2 regions of the Paenochrobactrum pullorum genome follow, and region 1 is predicted to be linked to the other one. Evidence: predicted binding sites of a transcription regulator. Region 1 holds the regulator's gene; the other holds the start of a gene.

Region 1 (15,310 bases):
CACGGATATATTGTCCGTTGATGGCTTCCAGTTTCTGGAAGTCAAAGCGCGCTGCCCCTTTATTAATGTCGACAATATCAAACCATTCGATCATCTGCGCGATCGACATGATTTCATCGTCGCCATGGCTCCAGCCAAGACGGGCGAGGTAATTGCAAAGCGCATCCGGCAGATAACCCATCGCGCGATAAGCATCGACACCCAAAGCGCCATGACGCTTGGAAAGCTTGGCACCATCCGCACCGTGAATAAGCGGGATATGCGACATGGACGGAACATCCCAGCCCATGGCATTGTAAATGACAGTCTGGCGGGCTGCGTTGGTGAGATGGTCGTCACCACGAATAATATGGGTGACGCCCATATCATGGTCATCGACAACCACTGCATGCATATAGGTTGGCGTGCCGTCGGAACGTAAAATAATGAAATCATCGAGATCTTTGTTCGGGAAGCGCACTTCGCCCTGAACCGCATCATCGACAACGGTTTCACCTGTTTGCGGTGCTTTAATACGGATAACCGGCTTGATGCCTTCAGGAGCCTCATCGGCCGAGCGATCTCTCCAACGACCATCATAACGAGGCGGGCGGCCTTCGGAGCGTGCCAGTTCGCGCATCGCATCCAGCTCTTCCGGTGTGGCATAACAATAATAAGCCTTGCCACTGGCAACCAGCTCTTCTGCGACTTCACGGTGACGGGGCGCGCGTTCAAATTGGGAAATAGCTTCGCCTTCCCATGTCAGACCAAGCCATGTCAAACCGTCCAGAATAGCGGTGGTGGCAGCATCGGTTGAACGTTCACGGTCGGTGTCTTCAATACGCAGCAACATTTTGCCGCCGCGGTTTTTGGCATAGAGCCAGTTGAAGAGTGCAGTGCGTGCACCACCGATGTGAAGATAACCGGTCGGGGATGGTGCAAAGCGGGTAATAACAGGCTTGGACATGACAGCTCCGCTGTAATTTTTTATCAACAGATAGCATAATCGCTCGCAATCTGCTGCATGGTAATTTGATTTTTTGTAAAACGCAGACCCAAATATCAGCGCTGGTCAAAGCGCATATAAGAATAGGCTTCGGTTTTATATAAAGCTCATGTAGCATAGGTAGCATCGTGCGCAAGGGCGTGCGGCTAAGTTTTTCTATAATCGTGCATGATATAGCGGAGGCAGATTAAGGGGAGGAAAGGGGCTGGGCCGGGGGGCAAATACGAACCAAAATGAGACGGTTGCGCCTGCTATTGATGAGCGTGCGTTATTAAAAGAGCTGCGCGGAAATCTTTCTTATTCGCCTTTTTTGCCCGATCCTGCCATTCACGATTATCCGCTTGAAGGGCCACCCGCTGAGCCATTTGAAAATCTGGATGAAACCGGGTTTCGGGTTCGTATCCAATTATATATTGTCCAACTGCAATCGGCTTTGCAGGCCGAGCGTGAGCGGGGCACCGGTTTTTTACTGTTGCCGGTCAGTGCCGGTGCGGGTGTAATCACCTATTTTACCCAAGCACAGGAAACCAGCTGGTTGTCGCTTATACTGCCATTGTGTTTATTGGTGGCGATGCGCTGGTGGGTGCGGGAGCGGTATTATTGGTCATCCATCCTGTTGTTGGCGATTTTTTTCCAGATTGGAATGTTTTGCGGCAAGCTGGAAACCTGGCGTTATTCCACGGCAATGGTTGGCTCGGATGTTACGACGCGGTTGACTGGGCGTGTTGTCGGCTTGGAAGCGCAATATACCGGTGGCTGGCGGTTGACGATAGACGTCTTGTCAACCGAGCGACCCGTTTTACGCTATGCACCGGAGAGATTGCGAATGACAGCACGCGATATCCCCGCGCAAACGGAAATCGGCTCCACACTTACCGGACTTGTACGCTTGCGTCCCCATTCCGGGCCAGTACGACCGGGTAATTACGACTTTGCCTTTAATGGTTATTTTAAAGGTAATGGTGGCAATGGTTTTTACATGGGCACGCCTGTTTTGGCGAAGACTGCTTCATTAAGTTGGGTGGGGGATACATTTTCTTATGCTATTGCCACACTTCGCCATATTGTCGGCACCCGTGTCACCAGTGTGGTGAGCGGGGAAGACGGCGCCATTGCTGCTGCATTGATTTCGGGGCAGCGCGACGGCATTAGCGAGCATACAAATGAAACTTTGCGCAATTCCGGCTTAGCACATGTTTTGTCAATTTCGGGTTTGCATCTGGCCTTGGCCGCAGGTGTTGTCATTATCGGTTTTCGCAGCGTTGCAGGCTTGTTCCCATCCTTTGCTGCAAGGCATCCGATTAAAAAATATGCAGCCGCCGCAGCATTGTTTAGCTCTGCGTTTTATTTGGCGCTATCGGGCTCTGATGTAGCGGCGCAGCGCAGTTTTGTGATGATTATGGTGATGCTTGTAGCTTTGCTTTTTGATCGCGCGGCACTCAGCATTCGCAATCTTGCAATCGCAGCACTCATTGCCTTTATCAGCTCGCCGCATGAAGTGCTGGGGCCAAGTTTTCAAATGTCTTTTTCAGCAACAGCTGGTTTGGTAGCGGCCTTTGCGTGGTGGAGTGATAGAAAATCAGCACTCCATAATCAGGGCAAGATCGCTAAAAGACAAAAGAACTCGAAGCTCAAAAAATGGTTCGTGCCAATTGTTGCAACTGCCGCCACATCAATTGTCGCTGGTATTGCAAGCGGCATTTACTCAGCCTATCACTTTAATAATACAGCACCTTTTGGTTTACTCGGCAATATATTGGCGATGCCGGTGATTTCCATCATTATCATGCCTTTTGCGGTTTTAAGCTTGTTGTTGATGCCGCTGCAGTTGGATTGGTTGCCGTTGCAGATCATGGGGCTTGGCGTTTGGGGCATGCGACAGATCGCCGAGTTGGTTTCATCAATCGCACCGGCAGGAAATCCCGGAATTATATCATCGGGGGCAATTATCAGCTGGACAATTGCGGTGGTGATTGCAGTCATCTGCACGACGCGCTTGCGCAATCTTTCGTTATTATTAGTGGCTATCGGCTTTTTCTTTTATTTCGTGGAGAATGATCCCGATATAATGATTTCCGAGGATGCCAAACTGGTGGCGGTTGGCCTTGCCGATGGACGACTTGCTGTCAACCGTTCGCGTCCGTCGCGTTTCACAATTCAAAATTGGGCAAAAGCTTATGATGTGAGCGAGATTGTTCCACCGGTAATAGCTGGTTCAAAGAAAAATGGCACTTATCAGGAAAATGCATTTTATTGTGAAGAAAACATCTGTTCAATCACACTCGCTGACGGGCGTATGCTGAGCTATACCGAAACACTAAGTGCAGTCGAAACGGCGTGTCATATTGGGGATGTGGTTATATTGGCAGTGGCGGGTAAAAAACCGGAATGCATGGCTGCAGATAAGCTCGTGATTACGCGGCGGGAGTTAGCTTTGAAGGGGGCGCTTGAGATCAGGCTTGGCGATCCAGTTATTCAAGAGGTTAATGCCAAAAATAATGTTTCGGCAGGTATGGGATTACATCCGGTCTTTGAAGACGAGAATGATGCTGACACTTTTGAGAGTGAGCTTGATGAACCAGAACCATATGATGCTATCACAAATGTGGCTGCTACTGACCTGCAATCTCAACAATCTGTTAGTAAGAATTTAGAAAATGATAATAAATTACTGAAATATAATGATAAATTGACATATTCGGTTGGTGATCCGCAACGCCCGTGGCATCTATATCGTCTATACTCCCGCGCGGGGCGTGGCCTTGCCGATTATGTGGCTCCAAAGGCAAAAGCTAATCAGAAAAATTCACCTATCAATGATGATAATTGATCATCCTGCATTATCGCTTACGGCTGTATTTATTCAAGAAAACCAAATTTCGATGAAGCTGTTATGATCCTAAAATTATGGCAATAATTTACGATCTCAATAGACGCTGAAAAACAAAGATGCCCATGAGCTTAATAATAAGATAACCGTTCGGCAGGCGTAAACTTTAGATCATATATGATTGCGTCTCGGTTTCATAAGCCACACAAATGTTATGAAAGGAACCAAACCAATTATCATTGTGACATAACGGTTTGGTTCGCATCGGGTTTAATAATTGCACTGGCCGGATTAGTAGCGGCGTATCAATCCGACCAGCTTGCCCTGAACCTGTACGCGGTCGGGGCCAAAAATTCTGGTTTCATAAGCAGGGTTGGCAGCTTCGAGTGCGATGGATGCGCCTTTGCGGCGGAAGCGTTTTAAGGTTGCTTCTTCGTCATCGACAAGGGCAACGACGATTTCTCCCGGATTGGCGTTATTGCCGCGGCGGATCACAACCGTGTCACCTTCAAAAATTCCGGCTTCGATCATCGAGTCGCCTTTCACTTCGAGTGCGTAATGCTCGCCAGAGCCGATCATATCCATCGGTAAAGTGATGGTACGTGTCTGGTTCTGAATGGCGGAAATGGGGACGCCGGCAGCAATGCGCCCCATGACAGGCACAGAAATTGTATCGCTGTTTTCAAAAGCAGCATCCACTGGTGCGGTTTCGGGTTTTGCTGGTGCAGCAGGTTTGCCCAGACTTCCTTCAATCACGCTTGGGGAGAACTTTTTTTGGGAGTTTAACCCCGGGGCAATGGAATCGGGCAGGCGGATGACTTCCAATGCGCGGGCGCGATTGGGAAGGCGGCGAATGAAGCCGCGCTCTTCCAATGCGGTGATCAGACGATGAATACCGGACTTGGAGGCCAAATCCAAAGCATCCTTCATTTCATCAAAAGAGGGCGGGATGCCGACTTCTTTCAGACGTTCGTGTATGAAAAGAAGTAATTCATGCTGCTTGCGGGTTAACATAAGCTAAAGCCCCCCAGAGTTAAGAATCAAATTTAAAAACAAATGCAGAACAAACACTATCTGTTCTTTGCTTGTTCTGCAAGTGTCTCTTAATCATATTTTAAGGTGGTAAAAAATGGATACTTGCCGCGAAGATTTTTTTGCATTAGAACAAAGTAGGAACTTAAAATTAAGTGGCATATCTCTTGTGGAAACAGGCTATAATTGCTGACATCTGCCGCAGGATGGATGTGCTAAATCATTGGCGGCTGTTATCTGTAGCAGTTAACCAAAGTTAAAAGATAAGGTGGAGTTAAGCGCATGGCAGGTAGTGTCAACAAGGTTATACTGGTCGGCAATCTTGGTGCGGATCCGGAAGTCAGACGGCTAAGCTCCGGTGACCCTGTCGTTAATTTGCGTATTGCGACTTCTGAAAGCTGGCGCGACCGCCAGTCCGGTGAGCGCCGCGAAAAGACCGAATGGCACAGTGTTGTGATTTTCAATGAAAATCTGGCCAAAGTCGCTGAACAATACTTGAAAAAAGGCGCGAAAGTTTATCTGGAAGGCGCTTTGCAGACCCGTAAATGGCAGGATCAGAACGGCAATGAACGCTATACGACTGAAATCGTGTTGCAGAAATTCCGTGGTGAATTGCAGATGCTCGACAGTCGCGGTGAAGGCGGCGGACAGGGCCGTTCTTTTGACGGTGGCGGTCGTTCGCAGATGTCTGATTATTCCGGTGGCGGTTCATCGGGCGGCTCTGATTTTGGTAGCTCAGGTCCATCATCCGGCGGCGGTTTCTCACGCGATCTGGACGATGAAATTCCATTTTAATGAAAGAAACCGATAAAAATGAGCATTTAATTGCAAAATTTTGATCGGTTTTTGCATGAAATTTAAGGAATATGCGCGAGTTTTGATAAAAACTCGCGCATTTTTTATATGTGTGGTTTATCTTTTCCAGCCGCTATGCTCGATATGACGACCGCTTTAAAAAAATTAAAAAACTTTAATCTGTTTGCTATTCGTCAATGTTCTGGGGTTAAAATCATTTTGGATGAATGGCGTTTATCGATTCCGTAACAAGTGTATAAGCACTTGCAAATGAGCCGGAAAGCCTGTGCGCTGAGGGAAGTTTGATGATTAAGAAAGTGATGATCGTTGAGGATAATGAGCTGAACATGAAGCTCTTTCGCGATCTCATAGAAGCCCATGGCTATGAAACTATCCGCACCCGCAACGGGCTTGAAGCGCTTGACTTGGCGCGCGAGCATCGCCCGAACCTGATTTTGATGGATATTCAGTTGCCGGAAGTCTCTGGTCTTGAAGTCACCAAATGGCTGAAGGATGATGAAGAACTGAAAGTTATCCCTGTTATCGCTGTCACTGCATTTGCGATGAAGGGTGACGAAGAGCGCATCAGGCAGGGCGGGTGTGAAGCTTATATTTCAAAACCGATTTCAGTACCGCGTTTTATCGAGACAATTAAATCTTATCTGGGTGATGCTTAAAGTGTATTTCGAAAAGTGTGAAGCGGTTTTCGGATGAGATACGCGGAAAAAATAAAATGTCAGAGCATTTCTAACGATTTAACTTAATTCGGAAATGCTCTGAAATCTAACGCAAAACCAGAATTTGGCAGTTTGCTCCGGCATCAATGGCCGGTGCATTGGCTTCTCTGATTATGAGAGCATTGGCGCGCGCCAACATTCCCAGCATGGACGAATCCTGTACGGGCAAAGGCTGCACGATTAAATCGCCTTGATCGTCAAGGATATATTCCGCACGTACATAATCACGGCGATGATCATTTTCCGGCATATGGATTGAGAGTGTCGCCTTGCGGATATCGGCGCGATAGCTGTGGCCGGTTAATTTGGCAATCAGCGGCAGCAAAAATAAATATCCGCAAACCATGCTGGAAACCGGATTTCCCGGCAGGCCGAGCACATGAATGATGCGGCCATTGGCGGCGGTCAGGCTGCCATGCATAAGTGGTTTGCCCGGACGCATAGCGATTTTCCAGAAATCCAGTTCCATGCCGCAGGCGGTGAGTGCTTTATGCACCAGATCATGATCGCCGACAGAGGCGCCGCCAAGTGTTACCAGCACATCGACATTATCATCCATCGCCCGCTTGATAGCAGCAATGATTAAATCTGTCTGATCCGGCACAATGCCTAAATCTATCGCTGTTGCATCTTGTGCACGCACCAGTTCGGCAATGCCGCTGGAATTGGACGAAATGATCTGGTCTTCTGCCGGAATTTTCCCCGGTGCGACAAGCTCGTCACCGGTTGCCAGAATAGCAACGCGTGGGCGGCGGGTGACTTGCAGCTCTGCATTGCCGCTGGCGGCGGCAAGCGCCAAGGCAGCTGCATCAAGTTTGCGCCCAGCTGGTAATAGTTCTTCGCCGAGTTTGAAATCCAGACCGGCGCGGCGGATATGTTTGTGTTTGATGATCTCGCCGCAGACTTCGATCATATCCCCATTGCGGGTGACATTTTCCTGAATAACCACGCTATCGGCGTCAGCCGGTACCGGTGCGCCGGTGAAAATGCGGATGGCTTCGCCTTTAGCAATTTGCCCAAGATAACGTTTTCCTGCAGCTGCTTCACCGATCACACGAAACTGACTGGGATAGCTGCCATCTTTGTTGGCGCGTACCGCATAGCCATCCATGGCGGAAGCATCAAAAGGGGATTGCAAGTAATGGGCGACCATAGGCGCGGCGAGGGTGCGCCCGCCTGCCTGATGGATGGAAACTGTTTCACTCAGGCCCGCTTGGACATTTTCAGTCAGACGCTTTAACGCCTCATCAACGGGTAAAAGTGCCATTTTTATTTATCCTTGGAGGATGTAAACCAATCGCCGGATTTACCGCCGTGCTTTTCAATCAAATGGATGTTTTGAATAGTCATGCCTTTATCAACGGCTTTCGCCATATCGTAAATGGTGAGGCATGTGACGGATGCTGCGGTGAGGGCTTCCATTTCAACGCCGGTGCGGCCTTTCAGGCGCGCATTCGCGGTGACTTTAAAACCTGGCAGATTTTCATCCGGCTCGATCTCGATACCAACTTTAGTGAGCATCAACGGATGGCAAAGCGGAATGAGATCAGCGGTTTTTTTGGCAGCCATAATGCCGGCAATGCGTGCAGTTGCCAGTACATCACCTTTGGCGGCATTGCCGGAGAGAATAAGAGCAAGCGTTTCAGGTCGCATGACAATCGAAGCTTCGGCGACAGCTAAACGCTCGGTTTCCTGCTTGTCGCCAACATCGACCATATGGGCCTGTCCGGATTGATCAAGATGGCTCAGCTTGCTCATAGGCTTCAACCTCAGGCTGTCTGACCGGTCAGAAGGGTGTGGGTTGCAGAACGCACATCCTGTTGACGCATCAAGCTTTCACCGATCAGGAAAGTTTCGATGCCGGATTTTTGTAAACGCAGGCAATCGTCATGGGTGAAGATACCGCTTTCGCCAACCAGTAGATAATCATCCGGAACCATTTTGGAAAGACGTTCACTGACGGCCAGATCCACTTCGAAATTGCGCAAGTTGCGGTTGTTAACGCCGAGCATTTTCGACTGCAATTTGAGCGCACGTTCCATTTCAGCTTCGTCATGCACCTCAATCAATGCATCCATGCCGAGCGAGAAAGCGGCCTGTTCAAGCTCTGCAGCCAGCTGATCATCAACACTTGCCATGATGATGAGGATGCAATCAGCACCCCAACTGCGTGCTTCATAAACCTGATAGATGTCAAAGAGGAAATCTTTGCGCAAAGCTGGCAGGGAACAGGCGTTGCGCGCGGTTGTCAAAAACTCCGGCGCACCCTGAAATGAAGGTGTGTCGGTGAGAACGGACAAGCAAGCCGCGCCACCTTCTTCATAGGCTTTGGCCAGCAATGGCGGGTCAAAATCCGGACGGATCAGTCCTTTGGACGGGCTGGCTTTTTTAATTTCGGCAATCAGGCCAAATTGTTTATTGGCTTTCTTTTGCAGCAAAGCATTGAAAAAACCGCGTGTCGGCAGCTGATCGGCAATTTTTGCCTCAAGCTCTGCAAGCGAGACTTTGGTTTTAGCTGCCGCAATTTCTTCCCGCTTATAGGCTTCAATTTTTTTCAAGATATCAGTGCTCATACCATATCCTTATTCCGCTTGCTCATTGGAAACCTGAACGAGCTTATTCAAGACATTGAGTGCTGCACCGCTGTCGATGGAAAGGGCAGCTTGCTCTACACCTTCTTTCAAAGTTGAGGCATGGCCGGCAATCAAAAGGGCTGCACCTGCATTCATCAGCACAATATCACGATAGGCATTTTGTGCGCCATTGAGCACGTCTCTCAACGCTTCAGCATTATATGCACCGTCGCCGCCTTTAAGTTCAGCCGGTTCTGCACGGCGAATGCCGACATCTTCAGGGCTGATTTCAAAGCTGCGGACTGTGCCATTTTCCAAGGCGCTGACATGGGTGACGCCGGTGGTGGTAATTTCATCAAGGCCGTCACCATAAACAACCCATGCGGCTTCAGAGCCTAGTTCTTTCAGCACATGTGCTAAAGGCTCCACCCATTCGCGCGCATAAACGCCGACAAGCTGACGCTTTACATGGGCAGGGTTGGAGAGGGGGCCGAGCAGGTTGAAAATTGTACGTGTGCCAAGTTCCACCCGTGACGGGCCGACATGGCGCATGGAGGAATGATGGTTGGGCGCAAACATAAAGCCCAAGCCCGCCTCATAGATGCAGCGGCTGATCAGATCGGCATCGGCTTCAATATTGACACCAAGTGCAAAAAGCGCATCGGCAGCACCGGAACGAGATGACAATGCACGATTGCCGTGTTTTGCCACCGGAATGCCAGCACCTGCCACCACAAATGCCGAGCAGGAGGAAACATTGTAGGAGCCTGATTGATCACCGCCGGTGCCGACAATATCAATGGCATTGGCAGGGGCTTTGACTTCCGTGACGCGGGACATCATCGAGGCGACAGCGCCGCTGATTTCAGGCACGGTTTCACCGCGTACGCGCAGAGCCATCAAAAAGGCGCCGATTTGAGAGGGCGTCGCGCGCCCTGTCATCATGATATCAAAAGCTTGTTTTGCTTCTTGCACATTGAGCTGCGTTCCGAGCGCAACTTTTGCAATGAAATCTTTAAAATCAACCATACTCACCTCTAAAATGCCATCGCATTGTTGATCGCGGTTTGATTGATTTTAACCGGATATTGTTTCTGCAATTCGGCAATGAGCTGTGTCAGAAGGTCATCAGACAAGCCATTGGCAGCAGCTTTGCGGCGATCTTCTGTGATTGATTCTGCACTGATACCGGCAGGTTCAACCACATCGGTGACTTTAAACAGGATTTGCGCATCATTGTTTGGTGTCGCGGCCGTGTCGACATGGCCGTTGGCACCACGGAAGATCGCAGCAACAGCGGCAGAGCCAAGCTCAATATCGTTGGCTGCACGGGTAACCCCACGTTTGGTGTTTTTTGTGACGCTCAGTTCTTCTGCCAGTGCATCGAGTGATGTACCGTCCTGAATTTTCTTTTTCATATCGTCAGTTTTAGCAATCAGATTTTTAATTGCTTCATCGGCCTTCCACGCCTCGACAACTGTATCTTTCACTTCATCAAGCGTGCGGTCACGGGCAGGAATGATATCATCGGCCTGATACCAGAGGAAACCATTGGTGCCCAACGAAAGCGGGTCATTATCAATGCCTTTGTCGGTTTGGAACAGATTTGCGACGAGCTGAGCCTGAGCAGGAAGGTTTTCAACCGGCTTTTCATTCATATCGTTGCCTTCGGCATCAATGGCATCAATGGTAATCGATTTCAAACCAGCCTTGGTTGCAGCTTCAGCCAGAGGCACCCCATTGGAAATGTCCTCTTCAAACTGATCGCGCACATTGGCAATGGCGGTCGCTGCAATGGTGGTTGCAAGGCTTAAGCGAATTTCTTCTTCAACTTCGGCAAGCGGCTTAGTGTGTGCGGCATCTATTTCGGTTACTCGGATAATCACAGGGCCAAACGCACCTTTGACAACTTCACTTGCCTGATTGTGGGGCAGGGCAAATGCTGCTTCTGCGAGTACCGGATCCGGCAGTGCGGTTTTTTCAAACGTACCGAGTTTGATGTCTTCAGCCGACTTGTTGAGTTCTTTGGCCAGATCATCGAAGCTCATGCCGGTTTTAATTTTTTCGGCAGCAGCATTGGCAGCTGCTTCATCAGTAAAGCTTAACTGTTCGATTGTGCGCTTTTCAGTGGTTGAATAGCGACTCTGGTTTTTTTCATAATAGTCGCTGACTTCTTCAGGTGTAATCTGGCTTGGATCAGCAATATCGGCTGGCTCCAGCTTGACATAAGTAAGCTTGCGATATTCAGGTGCTGCATATTGCGACTTATTGGTTTCAAAATAGGTTTTAAGCGCATCTTCGGAAGGGGCAGCAATATCGGCAACCTTTTCCGGCTGGATGGTGATGTAATCAACTGTGCGGCTTTCGCCTTCATAAAGTGCAAGTGCTTTCAGCAATGTATCAGGAACGCTGATGCCATCGGTGACAGCTTCAACAATTTGCTGACGGCGGGCTACTTGCGTGCGGCTGTCGAGATAATCCTGCGCACGAATATTGGCCTGACGCATCACGGCATCGAATTGTGCTGGGCTGAAACGGCCGGACACATCATGGAAGGACGGATCTTCGGCCACCAGACGGGCGATTCCGTCTTTAGTGATTCCCAGGTTCATCTGACGTGCTTCTTCATCAAGTACAACGCCGGCTGCCAGCTGTGAGAGCACCTGACTTTCCACACCCAATGCCTGAGCCTGTTCTTTGGTCAGGCGCTGCTGGAATTGTTGGGACAGACGCATCATCTGCTGTTCATAAGCAAAACGGTACTCAACCGCGCTAACTTCGGACTTTCCGGCGCTCAAAGCAGCCGAACTGGTCATGTTTTCACGGAAAATATCGGCGATACCCCAAGCGGCAAAGCTTAAGACGAGCATACCAAGCAATAGTTTTGCAATCCAGGTCTGAGTGGCGGCGCGCAAGCTGTCGAGCATGGAAGTACCTTTTATAAATTGAAAGCTTTGGTTCCAGAACTATGGGAATAGCCTTAAGCATAGGCGTGATGCAAGGCTCAATGACAGGAAAACTGCTTTCTTGACCCGTTAATGTGCACTCTTTAAGTGTTGCATTCGTGTGTGAATTTGTTAGTCAGGTGCAAATTCATGAAAACCGTCCGCCTGCGTTCCTAAAATAAAGCGCGACGACACGGTGGTAGAGCATTGCGAGGAGAAGCGCATGACACCGGGAATTCGCCCTTTGGTTGCGGGCAATTGGAAGATGAACGGCACAGGGGAATCCCTGACCGAATTACGTGCGATTGCTGCGGGCCTGAGCTCTGATTACGGCCGTAAACTGGATGCAGTCATCTGCGTTCCTGCAACTTTGCTTTCACGCGCTGCAGAAACGCTCGAAGGTGAAAACGTGGGGCTGGGCGGTGAAGATTGCCATATGGCGCAATCGGGTGCTCATACAGGTGATGTTTCAGCGCTTATGCTGAAAGATGCCGGTGCATCTCATGTGATTGTCGGTCATTCGGAGCGCCGCACCGATCACCGTGAAACCAATGAAATGGTGAAGGCAAAAGTGCTGGCTGCATGGCAGGCAGGACTGGTTGCCATTGTTTGTGTGGGTGAAACAGCTGATCAACGCCATGCCGAAACCACATTGAATGTTGTGGGCGAGCAGTTGGCAAATTCATTGCCGGATGGCGTGAATGCAGAAAACACGATCATTGCTTACGAGCCAGTCTGGGCAATTGGCACCGGTTTGACACCGACGGTTCAGGATGTGCGTATTGTTCACGCCTTCATGCGCGAAACATTGATTGAGCGTTTTGGTGCGCAGGGTGCGCATATGCGTTTACTTTATGGTGGTTCGGTTAAGCCTGCCAATTCTGTTGAACTGCTGGGGGTTGCCGATGTCGACGGTGCACTCGTTGGCGGTGCCAGCCTGAAAGCTGCCGACTTCCTCGCGATTTGTGAGGCCTATCGCAGCCTGTAAAATTGATGGACGATTGATCCGCCCCCTTTAAAAGCATCAGTTTGTGTTATAGATAAATAGACAGATATATAACCTTGCGTTGATAAGGCTTTTTAAATGGGGGTTGGATTATTCTCCAATACCGTGTAAAGAGCCGCGACATATTAAGACCGCGATCTATAAAGAAAGCAGACCAAATTCCATGCAGACTGTTCTCATAGTCATTCATCTTCTGATTGTTCTTGCGCTTGTCGGCGTTGTGCTTATCCAGCGTTCTGAGGGCGGCGGACTTGGTATCGGCGGCGGTTCTGGTTTCATGACTGCACGTGGTGCAGGTAATGCTCTGACACGCATGACAACGATTCTGGCGACTGCTTTTTTTGCAACGTCATTGCTTCTTGGCATCACGGCAAATTACGGCGAGCGTCCGACCGATATTCTGAACCGTATTCCGGCGGCAGGCGGTCAGGCTCCGGCAGCGGGTGAAGGTTCGACCGGCGGCGGCATTCTCAACCAGCTGGGCGGCGCTTCATCGCGTGGTGAAACACCAGCTCCTGCGACGGAAGATGTACCGGCTGCACCTGCCAATCCGGTTCCAAGTTCACAGTAATACTTTTCGCCATCAGGCTTTTGATTTTATAATCCCGATCTCTTTGAGGTCGGGATTTTTAGTTTGTGATGCTTGTTACAATTTTTGGGGAATGCAGTGTTGCAACCATGCCATAGCGGGCATGAAAACATGCTGTTGATAAAATCAAGCTGTTGAGTATGACGGGGCTTTGGCTTAATCACACATTATAGATTGGCATGCTAGGATGTGCCGTCACCCTGTGGTTTCGGGTTTATTTTCGGGAAATTCAAATGTTTTTACGCCATATCATTCTCGCTGGTATTGCAGGACTTTGCATGGCAATGCCTGTGCAGGCCGCGCCGAACGATGCAGTTCCGGCTAAAAAGTCTTATGTGTCTCAGGCGGAAAAGTATAAGATTGCACCGCGTTTCCACGCGCAGACCGTGGCCTTTAGCGGCTATAAACCGGGCACAATCGTTGTCGATCCGAAAAACTATTTTCTCTATTATGTAGAGACCCCGACCACGGCGCGCCGCTACGGCATTGCTGTTGGTAAAGTTGGTCTTGAATTTAAAGGCACCGGCACCATCAATGCCAAGCGCGAATGGCCGCGCTGGATTCCGACCAAGGAAATGGTTGAGCGCAATCCTGCTCATTACAGCCGCTTTAAAAACGGTATGGATGGTGGTCCGGGCAATCCGCTTGGTTCCCGCGCACTTTATTTATTTCAGGGCAATAAAGACACTTATATCCGTATTCACGGTACTGTGCAGCCTTGGACAATCGGAAGTGCGGCTTCAAACGGCTGCTTCCGTATGATTAATGAAGATGTGCTCGACCTTTATGAGCGCGTCAATCTTGGCACAGAAGTTGTTGTTCTGTGATCTTGTTATAAGGCGCTGATAAGCCGGGCGCAGGCCCGGCTTTTTTGTGTTTTATTAAGGCCATGTGAATGGCACGCAAACCGTTCCTGAGCCATTTTATGACGGGTTAGCCGGCAGGACAGGGCAATACAGTCAAGAGCGGGAAGCAAAACTTGGGCATGGAAAGTCGTCGGTTCTTTATAAAAAAAGAGACGGATTTTCGAAATTAATTTATTCCGCCAGCTGATGCGATATAGTCAGCAAACGACAAAAATTCTGTCTGTGGTTTTTATCCGGTGATTACGGGGATAAATGAATTATTTTTCACAGGCAGTCATTTTTTAGTGGCGGAATCAGTCAGGAGAGTCTAACGACATAAGCCCATGGCGCGATATGTTTTCATCACAGGCGGCGTGGTTTCTTCCCTTGGAAAAGGCATTGCCGCAGCAGCATTGGCTGCACTCCTTCAGGCACGCGGTTACCGCGTGCGGATCCGTAAACTCGACCCTTATCTGAACGTCGATCCGGGCACGATGTCTCCTTACCAGCATGGTGAGGTGTTTGTGACCGATGACGGGGCAGAGACAGATCTTGATCTGGGTCATTACGAGCGGTTCACCGGTCAGCCTGCTTCCAAGCAGGACAATATTACGACTGGTCGTATCTACCGCAATATCATCGAAAAAGAACGCCGCGGCGATTATCTCGGTGCGACGGTTCAGGTTATTCCTCATGTCACGGATGAAATCAAAAATTTCATCACGTCTGGCAATGATGATTATGATTTTGTTCTTTGTGAAATCGGCGGAACGGTTGGCGATATTGAAGCCATGCCGTTTCTGGAAGCAATCCGTCAGCTGGGCAATGAATTGCCACGCGGGATGGCGGTTTATATTCACCTGACTTTGATGCCGTATATTCCGACGGCCGGTGAATTGAAAACCAAACCGACGCAGCACTCTGTCAAAGAACTGCGTTCCATCGGTATTGCACCTGATATTCTGCTCATTCG
Region 2 (15,310 bases), on a different contig from region 1:
GAAAGTCCTTAACAAAGTTAATGCGATTATCCGCGAAGAGCAGAACCGCGCCGGCGGTAATGAAATTTTGATGCCGACCATCCAGTCTGCTGATCTTTGGCGTGAAAGTGGTCGCTATGACGCTTACGGCAAGGAAATGCTGCGCATTAAGGACCGCTCTGAACGGGAAATGCTCTTTGGCCCGACCAATGAAGAAATGGTCACCGACATTTTCCGCTCTTATGTGCGTTCATATAAAGATTTACCGCTTAATCTTTATCACATTCAGTGGAAGTTCCGCGACGAGGTGCGCCCGCGTTTTGGTGTAATGCGCTCACGCGAATTCCTGATGAAGGATGCTTATTCTTTCGATATCGACTACGAAGGCGCAAAAGCGGCTTATTATCGTATGTTTGTATCCTATTTGCGCACATTCTCCCGCATTGGTGTGCAGGTTGTGCCGATGCGCGCTGACACCGGCCCTATCGGCGGTGATCTTAGCCATGAATTCATTATTCTGGCTGAAACCGGCGAAAGTCAGGTTTTCTGTGATCGCGCCTATCTTGATCTGGAAGTGCCGGGCGCCGACATCAACTTCTTTGATGATGCAGCAATGGCAGCCATTGTTGATAAGTGGACGACACCATATGCGGCCACCGAAGAAATGCATGACGAAGCTGATTGGGCAAAAGTGGAAGCTGGCAAACAGGTAGCTGCACGCGGTATCGAAGTTGGCCATATCTTCCATTTCGGTACCAAGTATTCCGAGCCAATGGGCGCTAAGGTTCAAGGCCCTGATGGTAAAGAACATCTGGTTTCGATGGGTTCTTATGGTATCGGTCCGTCACGTGTTGTCGCTGCGACCATTGAAGCCTCGCATGATGATGATGGTATCATCTGGCCAAAAGCTATCGCTCCGTTTGATGTTGGTATTGTCAACATGAAGCCGGGTGACGAGGCTTGTGATGCCGCTTCTTCCAAGATTTACGAAGCATTGATCAATGCCGGTCTTGATCCGTTGTTGGATGACCGCGACGAGCGTGCAGGCGTGAAATTTGCAACCATGGATTTGATTGGCTTGCCGTATCAGGTGATTGCAGGCCCGCGCAGTGTTGCCAATGGTGAAGTTGAAATTAAAACCCGTGCAACCGGCGAAAGACAGACCCTTTCCGTTGAAGCAGCGATTAATTTCCTGGCAGGCCGATAATGACAAAAACGGCGGCAGCTTCTGCCAAACGCGTCGAGAAAAAAGCATCCAGTTTGGATTCGAAACCGTTTTCGGTGTTTGAACGCATGATCGCTTGGCGCTATTTGCGAGCGCGCCGCCGCGAGACTTTCATCTCGGTGATTGCCGGTTTTTCTTTCACCGGCATCATGCTGGGGGTGGCGACCCTCATTATCGTTATGGCGGTCATGAATGGTTTTCGAAGCGAATTGATGACCCGTATTCTCGGTATCAATGGTCATTTGATCATGCAGCCAATAGATCAGCCACTGGAAGATTATGCTGATCTGATCAAGCGTGTGGATGATATCAAAGGGGTTACCTTTGCCATTCCTGTAGTGGAAGGGCAGGCACTGGTGCAGGGCAATATTGGTGCCGGAACCGGTGCTTTGGTGCGCGGTCTTCGTGAAGAAGATATTGATAAGCTGGAACTGGTTGCTGAAAATATCCGTCAGGGTACTTTGCAAGGCTTTGATGACGGTGGCAGTGTGGCTATCGGTACGCGTATGGCGCAAAATCTGGGGCTGACCATTGGCGACAGTCTCAAGGTGATATCGCCTGACGGGGATGTGACACCTTTTGGTGTGAACCCGCGCGTGAAATCTTATGATATAGCTGCGATTTTTGAAATCGGCATGTCGGAATATGATGCCTCGATTGTCTTGATGCCCTTGAATGAAGCACAGCTTTTCTTCAATCAGGAAGGTCGTGTACAATCCTTGGAAATCTTTATCGATAATCCGGATAAAGTTGACGAATTAAAAGGGCCGGTGGAAGAAGTGGCAGCAAGGCAGCTGCTGTTGACCGATTGGCGACAGCGCAACCAGACCTTCTTTTCAGCCCTTCAGGTTGAACGCAATGTGATGTTCATGATTCTGACATTGATCGTATTGGTGGCAGCCTTGAATATTATTTCCGGCCTCATCATGCTGGTGAAGGATAAAGGGCGCGATATTGCAATTTTACGCACTATGGGTGCTACCCGCGGTTCCGTGATGCGCATTTTCCTGATGACCGGCGCTGCTATCGGCTTTACCGGCACATTGGCTGGTGTGATTCTCGGTGTGGTTGTTACATTGAATGTGGAATCGATCCGCCAGTTTTTCTCATGGATCTCCGGCACCACATTGTTCAGCCCGGAGCTTTACTTCTTGAGCCAGCTTCCGGCCAAGATGGATTTGGGCGAAACGCTCACGGTCATTATCATGGCACTGGTATTGTCTTTCATCGCAACCATTTTTCCGGCATGGCGCGCTGCCAAGCTCGATCCTGTTGAAGCTCTGAGGTACGAATAATGGCTGCGGAACCGATTTTACGCCTTTCCGGTGTCAGTCGTGCCTATAAAGAAATTGACCGTGAACTGGTCATTTTGAAAGATGCTGAATTTAGTCTGAAACGCGGGGAGATGGTGGCACTCGTTGCGCCATCGGGTGCAGGTAAATCCACACTTTTACACACGGCAGGCTTGCTGGAACGTCCCGATCATGGTGATGTGTTTCTCAATGGCCGCTCCTGCAGCGAATTGGGCGAGGGTGAGCGTACGGCCATTCGCCGTAATGACATTGGCTTTGTTTATCAATTCCATCATTTGCTGCCGGAATTTTCAGCACTTGAAAATGTGATGATGCCGCAATTGATCCGTGGTTTGCCAAAGGCAGCAGCAGAAAGTCGTGCGCAACAGCTTCTGGATTATATGAAAGTCGGTAAACGTGCATCGCATCGTCCGGCTGAATTGTCGGGTGGTGAACAGCAACGTGTGGCGATTGCCCGTGCCGTTGCCAATGCGCCGCTTGTTCTGCTGGCAGATGAGCCAACCGGCAATCTTGATCCGCATACATCATCTTATGTGTTTGAGGCGCTGGAAGCATTGGTGCGTCAGTCAGGTTTGTCTGCATTGATTGCCACACATAACCATGAACTGGCACGCCGGATGGATCGCCGTGTGACCTTGCAGGATGGCAAAGTCATCGACGTTTAAGCCATTATTTTACTTATATTTTTGGCAAACTGAAGAGGGCTTTTAAGCCCTCTTTTTTTATGCCTGTCATGGTTTGCAGCTATAAAACGCTCTTTTCCCACCATAATGCTTTCAGAGAAAATTTCATAAATCATAAACTATGAGTAGAACATACATGGTACAAAGTGCTTGACTTTGGAACAATAATGGAACAAATTAAAAACATAAGAGAACAAACAATGGAGTTTCCCGATGACGGATCTTATTCAGGATGTGATGTCTTTTATTTCTGTCAGTCTGTTCATTGCGACATTCGCAATTTGGATCAGCGCAATATAGTCTCGGCTAAACTGTCCGTCTGTTGATAAAATGGGATCGCTTAATCTGATAGCGTTCTCATGATTGATGAGGCTGGACTTTCAATATTTATTCCCCGACAGTCATTGTCAGGTTGGAGGCAGAGTCGTCATTAAGATGCGATTTCTCTGCCTTTTTAAAAGTGCTCGTGATAGGGTGCGTCAAATGACTGATGAAGCAATTGCAAAGCGTGATATTTTGCTGCTTCAATGAAGATCCGGGAATATATATATGACTGATGCACATCATGATCTGCCAGCTGTAATCAATGCTCAGGCACCAAAATTTGTGCATTTACGTGTCCACTCTGCTTATTCGCTGCTTGAAGGTGCATTGCAGATTGGAAAAATTATCAAACATGCGATTGCCGATGATGCACCGGCGATTGCGGTAACCGATACAAATAACCTCTTTGGTGCGCTTGAATTTGCGCAAAAAGCCTCCAAAGATGGTGTGCAGCCGATTATCGGTTGCCAGCTTGATATTTGCTTCGGCGATCATGTTGAAAATAGCCGTACTGCGAACCGTCGTGATGTGTTGGATCTGGCGCCTGTCGTTCTTTATGCCAGTACTGAAGAAGGCTATGCCAATATGGTGCGCCTTGTCAGCCGGTCATATCTGGAAACCGCTGATGGCGATCCGGTACATATCCGCTCGGAATGGTTGGCAGAACTATCTGAGGGCATTATCCTGCTCACCGGCGGCCCATTGGGGCCAATCGGCAAATCGATCAGTGCGGATCGTGAAGAGAGAGCCGAGCAGCGTTTGGCTTTCCTGAAAGAGCATTTCGGCAACCGGCTTTATGTCGAGCTACAAAGATTTGCCAATTATGACAAAGTTTTGGAAGCCAAAACTGTTGCGCTTGCTTATAAATACGAATTGCCTCTCGTGGCAACAAACGAAGCTTTTTTCTTAAAATCGGAAGATTTTGAAGCGCATGATGCTTTGCTGGCTATTGCTGAAGGGCAGATCATTTCCAATGATGATCGCCGCCGGTTGACTGCGGATAATTATTTGAAATCGCAGGGTGAAATGGCAAAACTTTTTGTTGATTTGCCGGAAGCGATTGAAAATACCATCGAGATTGCGCAGCGCTGCTCCTATTTTACGCAGACGCGTGCACCGATTTTGCCGCGCTTTACGGGTGAGTCTGATGACCCCGAACAAGCTTTGCAGGCAGAAGCCGATGAACTCGCGCGTCAAGCACGCGAAGGCTTGAAATTCCGTCTTAAAACGGCAGGTCTTGCTGAAGGTTATAGTGAAAAAGACTATGACGAGCGCTTGGAATATGAAATCGGCATCATCCAGCGGATGAAGTTTCCGGGCTACTTCCTGATTGTTGCCGACTTTATCAAATGGGCAAAATCACAAGGCATTCCGGTGGGGCCGGGTCGTGGTTCGGGTGCGGGGTCTTTGGTAGCTTATGCGCTCACCATTACCGACGTTGATCCGTTACGTTTTTCCTTGCTTTTTGAGCGCTTTCTTAATCCAGATCGTGTGTCGATGCCGGACTTTGATATCGACTTTTGTCAGGATCGGCGCGAAGAGGTCATCCGTTATGTGCAACGCAAATATGGCCGCGAGCAGGTAGCGCAGATCATTACTTTCGGAACACTTCAGGCGCGCGCGGTGTTGCGCGACGTTGGACGTGTGCTGGAAATGCCATATGGTCAGGTTGACCGCCTATGTAAATTGGTGCCGTCCAATCCTGCCAATCCGGTTTCGCTGGGGCAGGCGATTGAAACCGAGCCAAAAATCAACGAAGAGCGTGAGCAGGAACCGGTTGTTGGCCGTTTGCTTGATATGTCGCTCAAACTGGAAGGGCTTTATCGCCACGCTTCCACCCACGCTGCCGGTATTGTGATTGGTGACCGCCCGCTTTCCGAGCTGGTGCCGATGTATCGCGATCCACGTTCCGATATGCCGGTCACCCAGTTCAACATGAAATGGGTGGAGCAGGCCGGTCTCGTTAAGTTCGACTTCTTGGGGCTGAAAACCCTGACCGTTTTGGAAACAGCGGTCAAACTGGTGGCGCGCAAAGGCATCGAGATTGATTTGTCTCACCTGCCGCTTGATGACAAGCCGACTTATGACATGCTTTCGCTTGGTGAAACGGTTGGCGTATTTCAGGTGGAAAGTGCGGGGATGCGTAAGGCGCTGATTGGTATGCGCCCTGACCGTATCGAGGATGTGATTGCGCTTGTGGCGCTTTACCGTCCGGGGCCCATGGAAAATATTCCGACCTATAATGCGCGCAAACATGGCGAAGAAGAAATCGCCTCTATCCATCCGAAAATTGACTATCTGGTAAAAGAAACGCAGGGCGTTATCGTTTATCAGGAGCAGGTGATGCAGATCGCGCAGGTTCTGTCGGGCTATTCGCTCGGTGAAGCGGATTTGCTGCGCCGTGCGATGGGTAAGAAAATACGTGAGGAAATGGACAAGCAGCGCGTCCGTTTCGTGGATGGTGCGATGGAAGGCGGCGTTGGCAAGGCGCAGGCCAATACGATTTTTGATCTTCTTGCTAAATTTGCCGATTATGGTTTTAACAAATCGCACGCGGCTGCTTATGCGATTGTGTCGTATCAAACAGCCTATATGAAGGCGCATCATCCGGTTGAGTTTCTCGCTGCTTCGATGACTTATGATATGTCCAATACGGACAAGCTCAACGATTTCCGCCGTGAAGCAAAGCGCCTTGGCATCGAGGTGGTGCTGCCATCGGTGCAGACATCATATCGTCCGTTTGAAGTGGGCGAAAATAAAATTTTTTATTCACTCGCTGCAATTAAAGGTGTTGGTGAGGCAGCGGTTGATCACATTGCCGAAGTGCGCGGTGATAAACCATTTGAAGACTTGGAAGATTTCTGCGAGCGGATTGATCCGAAACTGGTCAATCGCCGCGTTTGGGAAAGCTTGATCAATGCCGGAGCGTTGGATTGTTTTGGTCATGATCGCGCTGCTTTAAGTGCCGGTATGGATCGCGTGACCGGCTATGCACAGCGCACACAAGAAAATGCTTTAAGTGGCCAGTCGGATATTTTTGGACTGAGTGGCGCACCAAAAGAAAAATTGCAATTGCCTTCTGCTGCCCCTTGGCTGCCGGCTGAAAAATTGCATCGTGAGTTTCAGGCGGTAGGCTTTTATTTGTCGGCGCATCCGCTTGATGAATATAACGAAGTGCTGGCCAGAATGCGCGTCCAAAACTGGGCTGATTTCTCGGCGGCTGTCAAAAAGGGTGCCAATGCCGGACGGCTTGCAGGTACCATTACCACCAAGCAGGAGCGTAAAACCCGCACCGGCAACAAGATGGGTATTGTGGCCTTGTCGGATGCCTCCGGGCAATATGAGGCGGTGCTGTTTTCTGAAGGTTTGGCACAATATCGCGATTTGCTCGAAACCGGTAAATCTGTGGTGATTACGGTGGCCGCGGAAGACCGGCCGGAAGGCGTGGGCTTGCGCATTCAAACAGTGGTTTCGTTGGAAGACGAAGCGTGCCGGATGCAAAAAGCATTGCGTCTCTATTTACGTAGTGCCGAAGCGCTTAAACATATTCAGCCACATTTCAACACCCGTGGGGACGGGCAGGTAAGTTTCATTGTCATCAAAGAAGACGGTCAGCGTGAAATTGAAATCGAATTGCCGCATCGTTATCGGGTGAGCCCGCAGGTTGCCAGTGCGATGAAGTCAATTCAAGGCGTAGTAGATGTTGAGTTGATTCACTAGTTGAAAGTCGGTTTATCGCTTTGTAACAGTTTGAAACTCAATTCAAATTTGCATATATTTCGCAAAACGCATTCAAAGTTTTGCGAAACATGCTTTAATTATTGGAAAATGTACCAGAAGGTACTATGACTGTGGCATCTTGTCATAAACAGAAAATGATTTTTTAAATGTCTGCCTTCACACAATCTGTCTCCCAAGCAGTGGAAGCGATGCGTGCATTGTTTCCGGAAACCCCGTTACAGCTAAATGATTTCTTGTCGAAAAAATATGGCGCGGAAATTTGGCTCAAGCGTGAAGATTTAACACCGGTTCGTTCTTACAAGATTCGCGGCGCATTTAATTTCATTAGTGCTGCTCTCAATAAGGTGGATGAAAGCGCGGTTTTTGTATGTGCCTCTGCTGGCAATCATGCACAGGGTTTTGCTTTTGTTTGCCGCCATTTTGGCCGCAAGGGCGTGGTTTTCATGCCGGTGACGACACCACAGCAGAAGATTGATAAAACGCGCACTTTTGGTGGAGAATTTATCAATATCGTATTGGTTGGCGACATTTTTGATGAATGTTATGCAGCTTCGCAAGCCTATGCGCGTGAAAATAACGGCGTGATGGTGCCGCCATTTGATGATGCTGCCATCATCGAAGGACAAGCAAGTGTGGCTTATGAAATTGCGGCACAACTGCCCGAAGGCACCAGACCGGATATGGTGCTGCTGCCTGTTGGTGGCGGTGGTTTGTCTGCCGGTGTGACCCATTATTTGCGCGATCTTGGTTGGCCGACGGAATTTTATTTCGTTGAGCCTGATGGTGCCTCAAGCCTCAAAGCAAGCTTGATTGCGGGTGAACGCATCAAGCTTAAAAAGGTTGATAATTTTGTTGATGGTGCGGCCGTTGCAGAACTGGGTGCAGAAAACTTCAAATATTTGCAGCAGTTTAGCGTTGATCAGGTGATGACTGTGCCGGAAAACCGGTTATGCGCCACCATGATTGAAATGCTCAATGTGGAAGGTGTGGTGCTAGAGCCGGCAGGCGCGCTCGGCATTGATGCGCTGAAAGGTTTTGATAAGGCAGAGCTTCGCGGCAAAAAGATCGTCATTGTCGTTTCAGGCGGTAATTTTGACTTTGAACGCCTGCCGGATGTGCGCGAACGCGCTATGCGCTACAAAGGGTTGAAGAAATATTTCATCTTCCGTTTTCCGCAACGTCCGGGCGCTTTGCGTACATTTTTGGATCTGCTTGGGCCTGATGATGACGTGGCGCGTTTTGAATATTTGAAAAAATCTGCGCGTAACTTTGGTTCGGTGTTGATTGGTATCGAAACCAAAGATACCGAAAATTTCGACAGGCTGGTTGAGAAATTCGATGCCTCTGGTTGGGCTTATCAAGATATTACCGACAATCAGGTTCTGTCTGATTTCATTATCTAAGGAACGAAGTCATTAAGTTTAAACGCATCGTGGTTTTAAAATCACGGTGCGCTTTTTATTGAGCAATAAAAAACCGGCTGATTTGCATCAGCCGGTTTTTGTGTTTTTAAGCTAAACCTATTAGCTGCAACCGCTCGTCGCGCCGCAAGTGTCGCATTTCAGGCAGGTGCCGTTGCGAACCATGGTGAAATTCTGGCACTCGGTACAGCTGTCACCGGTATAGCCCTGCATCATGGATTTCATCCGGCGGTCAGCTTCCAGTTTCTTGGCCGAGCTTACACTTTCAGCTTTTGCAGCCGCAGCATCAGCCGCTGCTTTATCGGAGAACAGTTCTGTTGCTGACGGCTGTTCCGGTGTAGTTTCAACGGCCGGAATTGCGTGTTCTTCATAGTCACGCTTGAAAGCTGTAGCACCATCACTGACCAGACCTACTGTTGTCGTGCGCGACGTTGCAGAGGCGGTTGTCGTGGTGGTTTTCAGCGTTGTTACATTTGAAGTCTGGGTTGTCTGTGTGCCAGCCGAACCTTTGGCACCCGATGGATTGCTGTCACCGCTCACCAGTGTGGGCTTGTAACCGCGTGTCCAGCCGGTGGCCAGCAGATTGGTTTTACCTTCTTTGATGCCTTTGCCCAAAGCGGTATTGCCAAAATCTGATGTATCAACATGCGCCAGATCATGGCGTCCGAGATAGGAAACCGCCAGTTCACGGAACAGGTAATCGAGAATGGATGTTGCGTTTTTAATCGCATCATTGCCCTGAACAATACCGGCAGGCTCGAATTTGGTGAAAGTGAAAGCTTCCACATATTCTTCAAGCGGTACGCCATATTGCAGGCCGAGCGAAACTGCGATGGCAAAATTATTCATCATTGCACGGAAGGCTGCACCTTCTTTATGCATATCTATAAAGATTTCACCCAAACGACCATCACCAAATTCACCGGTGCGCAGGTAAACCTTATGGCCGCCAACCAGCGCCTTCTGGGTGTAACCCTGACGGCGGTTCGGCATTTTATCGCGTTGATGCACAACCTTTTCGACTACTTTTTCAATGATGCGTTCTGTGACCTGAACAGCACGTGCTGCTGCCGGTGCTTCAATCAGGTTTTCCAGTGCATCATCTTCGTCGTCTTCATCTGCAATCAGCGATGCATTCAATGGCTGTGACAGCTTGGAACCATCACGGTAAAGCGCGTTGGCTTTCAATGCCAGCTTCCATGAAAGCATGTAAGCATTCTTGCAATCTTCCACGGTTGCTTCATTCGGCATGTTGATGGTTTTGGAAATCGCACCGGAGATGAAAGGCTGGGCGGCAGCCATCATGCGGATGTGACTTTCAACCGACAGGTAACGCTTGCCGATTTTACCGCAAGCATTAGCGCAATCGAAAACAGGATAGTGCTCTTCCTTGAGGAAAGGCGCGCCTTCAAGTGTCATCGCTCCACAAATATGAACATTGGCGGCTTCAATATCGCTCTTGGAAAAGCCCATTGCAGGCAGGATTTCAAAGGAGAAATCATTGAGTTGTTCATCAGTAAGCTTCAAAACATCTTTGCAGAAATCTTCGCCGAGTGTCCATTTGTTAAAGGCAAATTTGATGTCGAAAGCGCTGGCCAAAGCTGCATTGAGCGCGGCAATCTTCTCATCGGTAAAGCCTTTGGCGCGCAAGGCGGAAGGATTGACGCCCGGTGCCTGATTGAGATTGCCGTGACCGACTGCATATGCTTCTATTTCAGCGATCTGGTTTTCAGCATAGCCGAGGGTGCGCAAAGCTTCCGGCACTGCACGGTTGATGATTTTGAAGTAACCGCCGCCGGCAAGCTTTTTGAACTTCACCAAAGCAAAGTCAGGTTCAATACCGGTGGTGTCGCAATCCATCACCAGACCAATGGTACCTGTTGGTGCAATAACGGTGGCTTGCGCATTGCGGTAGCCGTGTTTTTCGCCCAATTCCAAAGCTTTGTCCCAAGCAGCACGTGCATGGGTAATCAGTGCCTGTTCAGGGCAATCTTGTGCAATAAGGGCAACCGGATTGACGGAGAGGCCTTCATAGCCTTCTGTTTCGCCATGGGCTGCCAAACGATGGTTGCGGATAACGCGCAGCATATTTTCAGCATTTGGTTCATAAGACGGGAATGCACCCAGTTCTTTCGCCATTTCAGCCGAGGTTGCGTAAGAAATACCGGTCATGATTGCTGTCAAGGCGCCGCAAATAGCGCGACCTTCGTCTGAATCATAAGGAATACCGGAGGTCATCAAAAGCCCGCCAATATTGGCAAAGCCCAAGCCCAATGTGCGATATTCATAAGAACGGGTAGCAATTTCCTTGGACGGGAACTGCGCCATCATTACCGAAATTTCAAGCACAATGGTCCACAGGCGGGCTGTGTGTTCATAGGCATTGATGTCGAATGTGCCGTCTGCATTACGATAGGTCAGCAAGTTGATGGAAGCCAGATTACAGGCTGTATCATCAAGGAACATATATTCCGAGCAAGGGTTGGATGCGCGGATCGGACCTTCGGCAGGGCAGGTGTGCCAGTCATTCATTGTGGTGTTGTAATGCAGACCCGGATCAGCCGATGCCCATGCAGCATAGCCGATTTTATCCCACAATTCGCGTGCCTTGAGGGTTTTGATGGTGCTGCCGTCTTTGCGTGCAGTCAGGTTCCAGTCACCGTCATTTTCAACAGCTTGCAAGAAGCCGTCTTGTAAGGATACGGAGTTGTTGGAGTTCTGACCGGAAACGGTCAGATAAGCTTCTGAATCCCAATCCGTATCGTAGGTCTTGAACTGAATGTCCGTGTAACCCTGCCGCGCAAACTGGATGACGCGACCGATATAGTTTTCAGGTACATGATTTTTCTTGGCCAGCTTGATTTCGCGCTTCAAAGCAGGGTTTTTGGCCGGATCAAAACAATCATTATTGTCAGCCTCGCAATTGATGCAGGCTTTCATAATGGCGGAAAGGTGCTGTTTGACGATCTTGGAACCGGTGACGAGAGCCGCAACTTTCTGCTCTTCTTTCACTTTCCAGTCGATATATTCTTCAATATCCGGATGGTCGACATCAACGACAACCATTTTGGCTGCACGACGTGTGGTGCCGCCTGATTTGATCGCTCCCGCTGCACGGTCGCCGATTTTGAGGAAGCTCATCAGACCGGATGAACGACCGCCGCCGGAGAGGCTTTCACCTGCACCGCGCAAATGTGAGAAGTTGGAACCGGTGCCGGAGCCATATTTGAACAGACGTGCTTCACGAACCCAAAGATCCATGATACCGCCTTCATTGACGAGATCATCGGCAACGGACTGAATGAAGCAAGCATGCGGCTGCGGATGTTCGTAAGCGGATTTTGACTTGGTCAGTTTGCCGGTTTTCCAATCGACATAATAGTGACCCTGACCCGGACCATCGATGCCATAAGCCCAATGCAGACCGGTGTTGAACCATTGTGGTGAGTTTGGCGCCACGCGTTGGGTTGCCAGCATGTAAGCCAGTTCATCACGGAATGCCAAAGCGTCTTCTTCAGAGTTGAAATAGCCGCCTTTCCAGCCCCAATAGGTCCATGTGCCAGCCAGGCGATCGAAAACCTGACAAGCATCCATTTCGGAGCCGTAGCGCTCTGATTCCGGCAATTGGGCCAAAGCGGTTTCATCAGCAACCGAGCGCCACAACCATGAAGGGACGGAGTTTTCTTCAACTTTTTTGAGCTTGGCAGGAACACCGGCTTTGCGGAAATATTTTTGTGCCAGAATGTCGGCAGCAACCTGACTGAACTGCGCCGGAACATTGATGTTTTCAAGACGGAACACAACCGAACCATCAGGGTTTTTGATCTCACTGGTGGCCGTGCGAAATACTATTTCTGCATATGCCGACTGGCCTTCTTTGGTAAAACGACGTTCGATCTTCATCTGTCCCATCCAACTTCTTGTGTGCCACAGCGCTATATATAGTGTGGCTTGTGTGTCATGCGGTTGATACAGGAGCTTCAATGCTTCCTGTGAAATTCAAGGTTTTGAACTGCTGTCGGTTACCACTTTTGCAAGTTGTAACCATAGAATTTTGCTGAACGTTCTCCGTTGAAAAAACGAGAGAAGCGCATTCTCATTGTGAAAAACGTTTGAATGCAGATGCGGTTGCAAACGGTTTTCATAATAAGCCATACACGGTATGCGGAAAATGACTCGACACTGATTATTACATCAAATTGTGTCTAATTAGTTTACGCACACAAGATGTAGCGTGTCCAGCGTGTTCTTACATCAAATTATGCTCATGCAAAGAAAGTTTTTCATCTGCATGACAAAATGCAGACATGAAATATCATTTCGAGAACAGCACTTTTGGGCACCTATTTTCGATTGAAATTATTTATGTCTGTGAAAGAACGGCCGGAAGATGAATACGCCCGGCAAATCACTGGATACCCAACTACTTCTTTATAAAGATGACTCGGCGCCAAGGGTCAAGCATTGGTTTAAATTAAACTAACGTGCACTAGATATTGTGGATAGGTAATCGAAAAAATGTGGATAGTGGGGAGAAAATAAAAAATGGCGGCCACGACCTTGCAAATCAGACAAAGCCGGAAATGAAGCTGGTTCAACCAGCTTCATTGATATAATCCTACTGTTATTATTGTTCGCCTGAGGTGATCGAGGGCGATAATTGTGGCGCAAAACCAAGGATCAATTTCTTCAATTCCGGCTCTTCAACCCGATCAGCTGCCACGTCTGGCGAAACCCAATCTAATATGCGTTCGCCACGCTCCGGCCATTTATCCAGCTGTTCAGTGAAAGCAACGGCATAAACAGCAACTGTAAAGCTGCTGATAGCTTCGGGTGGCATATCATATTTTTGATAATCATAAGTGCCGACAGGGATGGGATCAATCACGCCGCGAATGCCGGCTTCTTCAAAAGCCTCGCGCATGGCAGTGCGAGCTAAAGTGCGCCCTGTTTGCGGCCAGCCCTTAGGTATGATCCAGCGACCTGTGCCACGGCTGGTAATGGTGAGCAATTGCAGTTCACCATTTTCAATGCGCCATACCAAAGCCGCCACTTGTTGCAAGCGGCCATTTGGCAGCATTATTTTTTTTTGGGTAACCACACTATCGGGAGCAAATATGTTCATGGCGAATATTCTCTTTATTTTTATAGTGGGACGATTCGCTAAAATAACAATAGTCTGCTCGTTCCGTTACTGTAACCTGACTGGCCAATTTTCCACTATTGCAAATGAATATGCAATTGCATCACGACCTTTTAATGAATGCGAATATCATCGAAGAATAATATCTTCAAATCAGATATTATTACAGTTAAGTCATTAATATGGCTAAATTATAACGGTGGGCGGTGGCGGAAGTCCGCGTTTTGACAACAAAAAAGGCTGGTGATGTAATTTGCTGAATGCAACATTATTATATATGCAGCAATGAGCAAAAAAATGTGGAGTTTGACTATGGCGACCTATGATTATGATCTGTTTGTTATCGGCGGCGGTTCCGGCGGTGTGCGGGCAGGGCGATTGGCAGGGGCTATGGGCAAGCGGGTTGGTCTTGCAGAAGAATATCGCATGGGCGGTACCTGCGTGATACGCGGTTGCGTGCCGAAAAAACTCTATGTTTATGCCTCACAATTTGCTGAAAGCTTTGAAGATGCTGTCGGCTATGGCTGGAGCGTGGGAAAAAGCACATTTGATTGGCGCAAGCTTGTGGATGCCAAGGAAAAAGAGATCACCCGTCTGGAAGGTCTTTATCGTAAAGGCTTGGAAGGCTCCAAAGTCGATATTTTCGAAAGCCGGGCAGTACTGGTTGATGCACATACGATTGAGCTGAAAAGCACCGGTCAGCGTGTGACGGCTGAGCGTATTTTGGTTGCGACCGGTGGGCGTGTAAACCGTAACACATCAATGCCGGGGCATGAATATTGCATCAGCTCCGATGAAGCTTTTGATTTGGCCAAACTGCCGAAATCCATTGTGATTTCGGGTGGCGGATATATTGCGGTCGAATTTGCCAATATCTTCCATGGGTTAGGTGTTGAAACAACGCTTGTTTATCGCGGCAAAGAAATTCTTTCGCGCTTCGATCATGATCTGCGTGTCCTTTTGGCTGAGGCAATGACTGCCAAAGGCATTCGCATTGTGACGGAAACCGTCTTCGATGCGGTACGCAAAGAAGGTGATCGCTTGGCTGTTGAATTGTCTAATGGCGAAACACTGAGTGTCGATCAGGCAATGCTTGCGATTGGCCGCCTGCCCAATAGCGAGGGCGTCGGCCTTGATAAAGCTGGCGTGAAGTTAGCCAAGGGTGATCATGGTGCGGTGATTGTTGATGAATATTCAAGCACAACGCAGCCACATATTTATGCTGTGGGCGATGTGACTGACCGTGTTCAGCTGACACCTGTCGCCATTCATGAAGCGATGTGTTTCCTTGAGACGGTCTATAAGGACAATCCGACACGGCCGGATCATGAATTGATCCCGACGGTTGTTTTTTCGCAGCCGGAAATCGGCACAGTGGGCATGTCGGAAGACGAGGCGATCAAGCATTACGAAGAGGTTGAAATTTACCGCGCGCATTTCCGTCCGATGAAGAACACTTTGTCGGGGCGCGCTGATAAAAT

Evidence for each region. The regulator LexA, encoded in region 1, represses DNA repair genes until DNA is damaged. The targets are predictions, from matches to a motif close to TGTTCNNNNTGTGTTCNG.
Region 2: dnaE (DNA polymerase III subunit alpha) is a predicted target of LexA. The motif match lies at 3,578-3,595, and genes of this name have one in related genera.

What each region holds. Positions count from the first base shown of each region.
Region 1 is NZ_JBHEEH010000002.1:153,105-168,414, forward strand. It holds gene gltX (glutamate--tRNA ligase) at 1-946, opposite strand, end outside; gene JNC77_RS06970 (ComEC/Rec2 family competence protein) at 1,296-3,815, shown strand; gene lexA (transcriptional repressor LexA) at 4,107-4,829, opposite strand; gene JNC77_RS06980 (single-stranded DNA-binding protein) at 5,130-5,642, shown strand; gene JNC77_RS06985 (response regulator) at 5,948-6,319, shown strand; gene JNC77_RS06990 (molybdopterin molybdotransferase MoeA) at 6,426-7,646, opposite strand; gene moaC (cyclic pyranopterin monophosphate synthase MoaC) at 7,649-8,137, opposite strand; gene trpC (indole-3-glycerol phosphate synthase TrpC) at 8,149-8,952, opposite strand; gene trpD (anthranilate phosphoribosyltransferase) at 8,962-9,981, opposite strand; gene JNC77_RS07010 (SurA N-terminal domain-containing protein) at 9,990-11,879, opposite strand; gene tpiA (triose-phosphate isomerase) at 12,121-12,885, shown strand; gene secG (preprotein translocase subunit SecG) at 13,067-13,474, shown strand; gene JNC77_RS07025 (L,D-transpeptidase) at 13,777-14,319, shown strand; gene pyrG (CTP synthase) at 14,682-15,310, shown strand, end outside.
Region 2 is NZ_JBHEEH010000008.1:73,913-89,222, reverse strand. It holds gene proS (proline--tRNA ligase) at 1-1,186, shown strand, start outside; gene JNC77_RS12235 (lipoprotein-releasing ABC transporter permease subunit) at 1,186-2,499, shown strand; gene JNC77_RS12230 (ABC transporter ATP-binding protein) at 2,499-3,182, shown strand; gene dnaE (DNA polymerase III subunit alpha) at 3,750-7,244, shown strand; gene ilvA (threonine ammonia-lyase IlvA) at 7,412-8,668, shown strand; gene JNC77_RS12215 (vitamin B12-dependent ribonucleotide reductase) at 8,789-12,589, opposite strand; gene JNC77_RS12210 (NUDIX hydrolase) at 13,314-13,811, opposite strand; gene gor (glutathione-disulfide reductase) at 14,142-15,310, shown strand, end outside.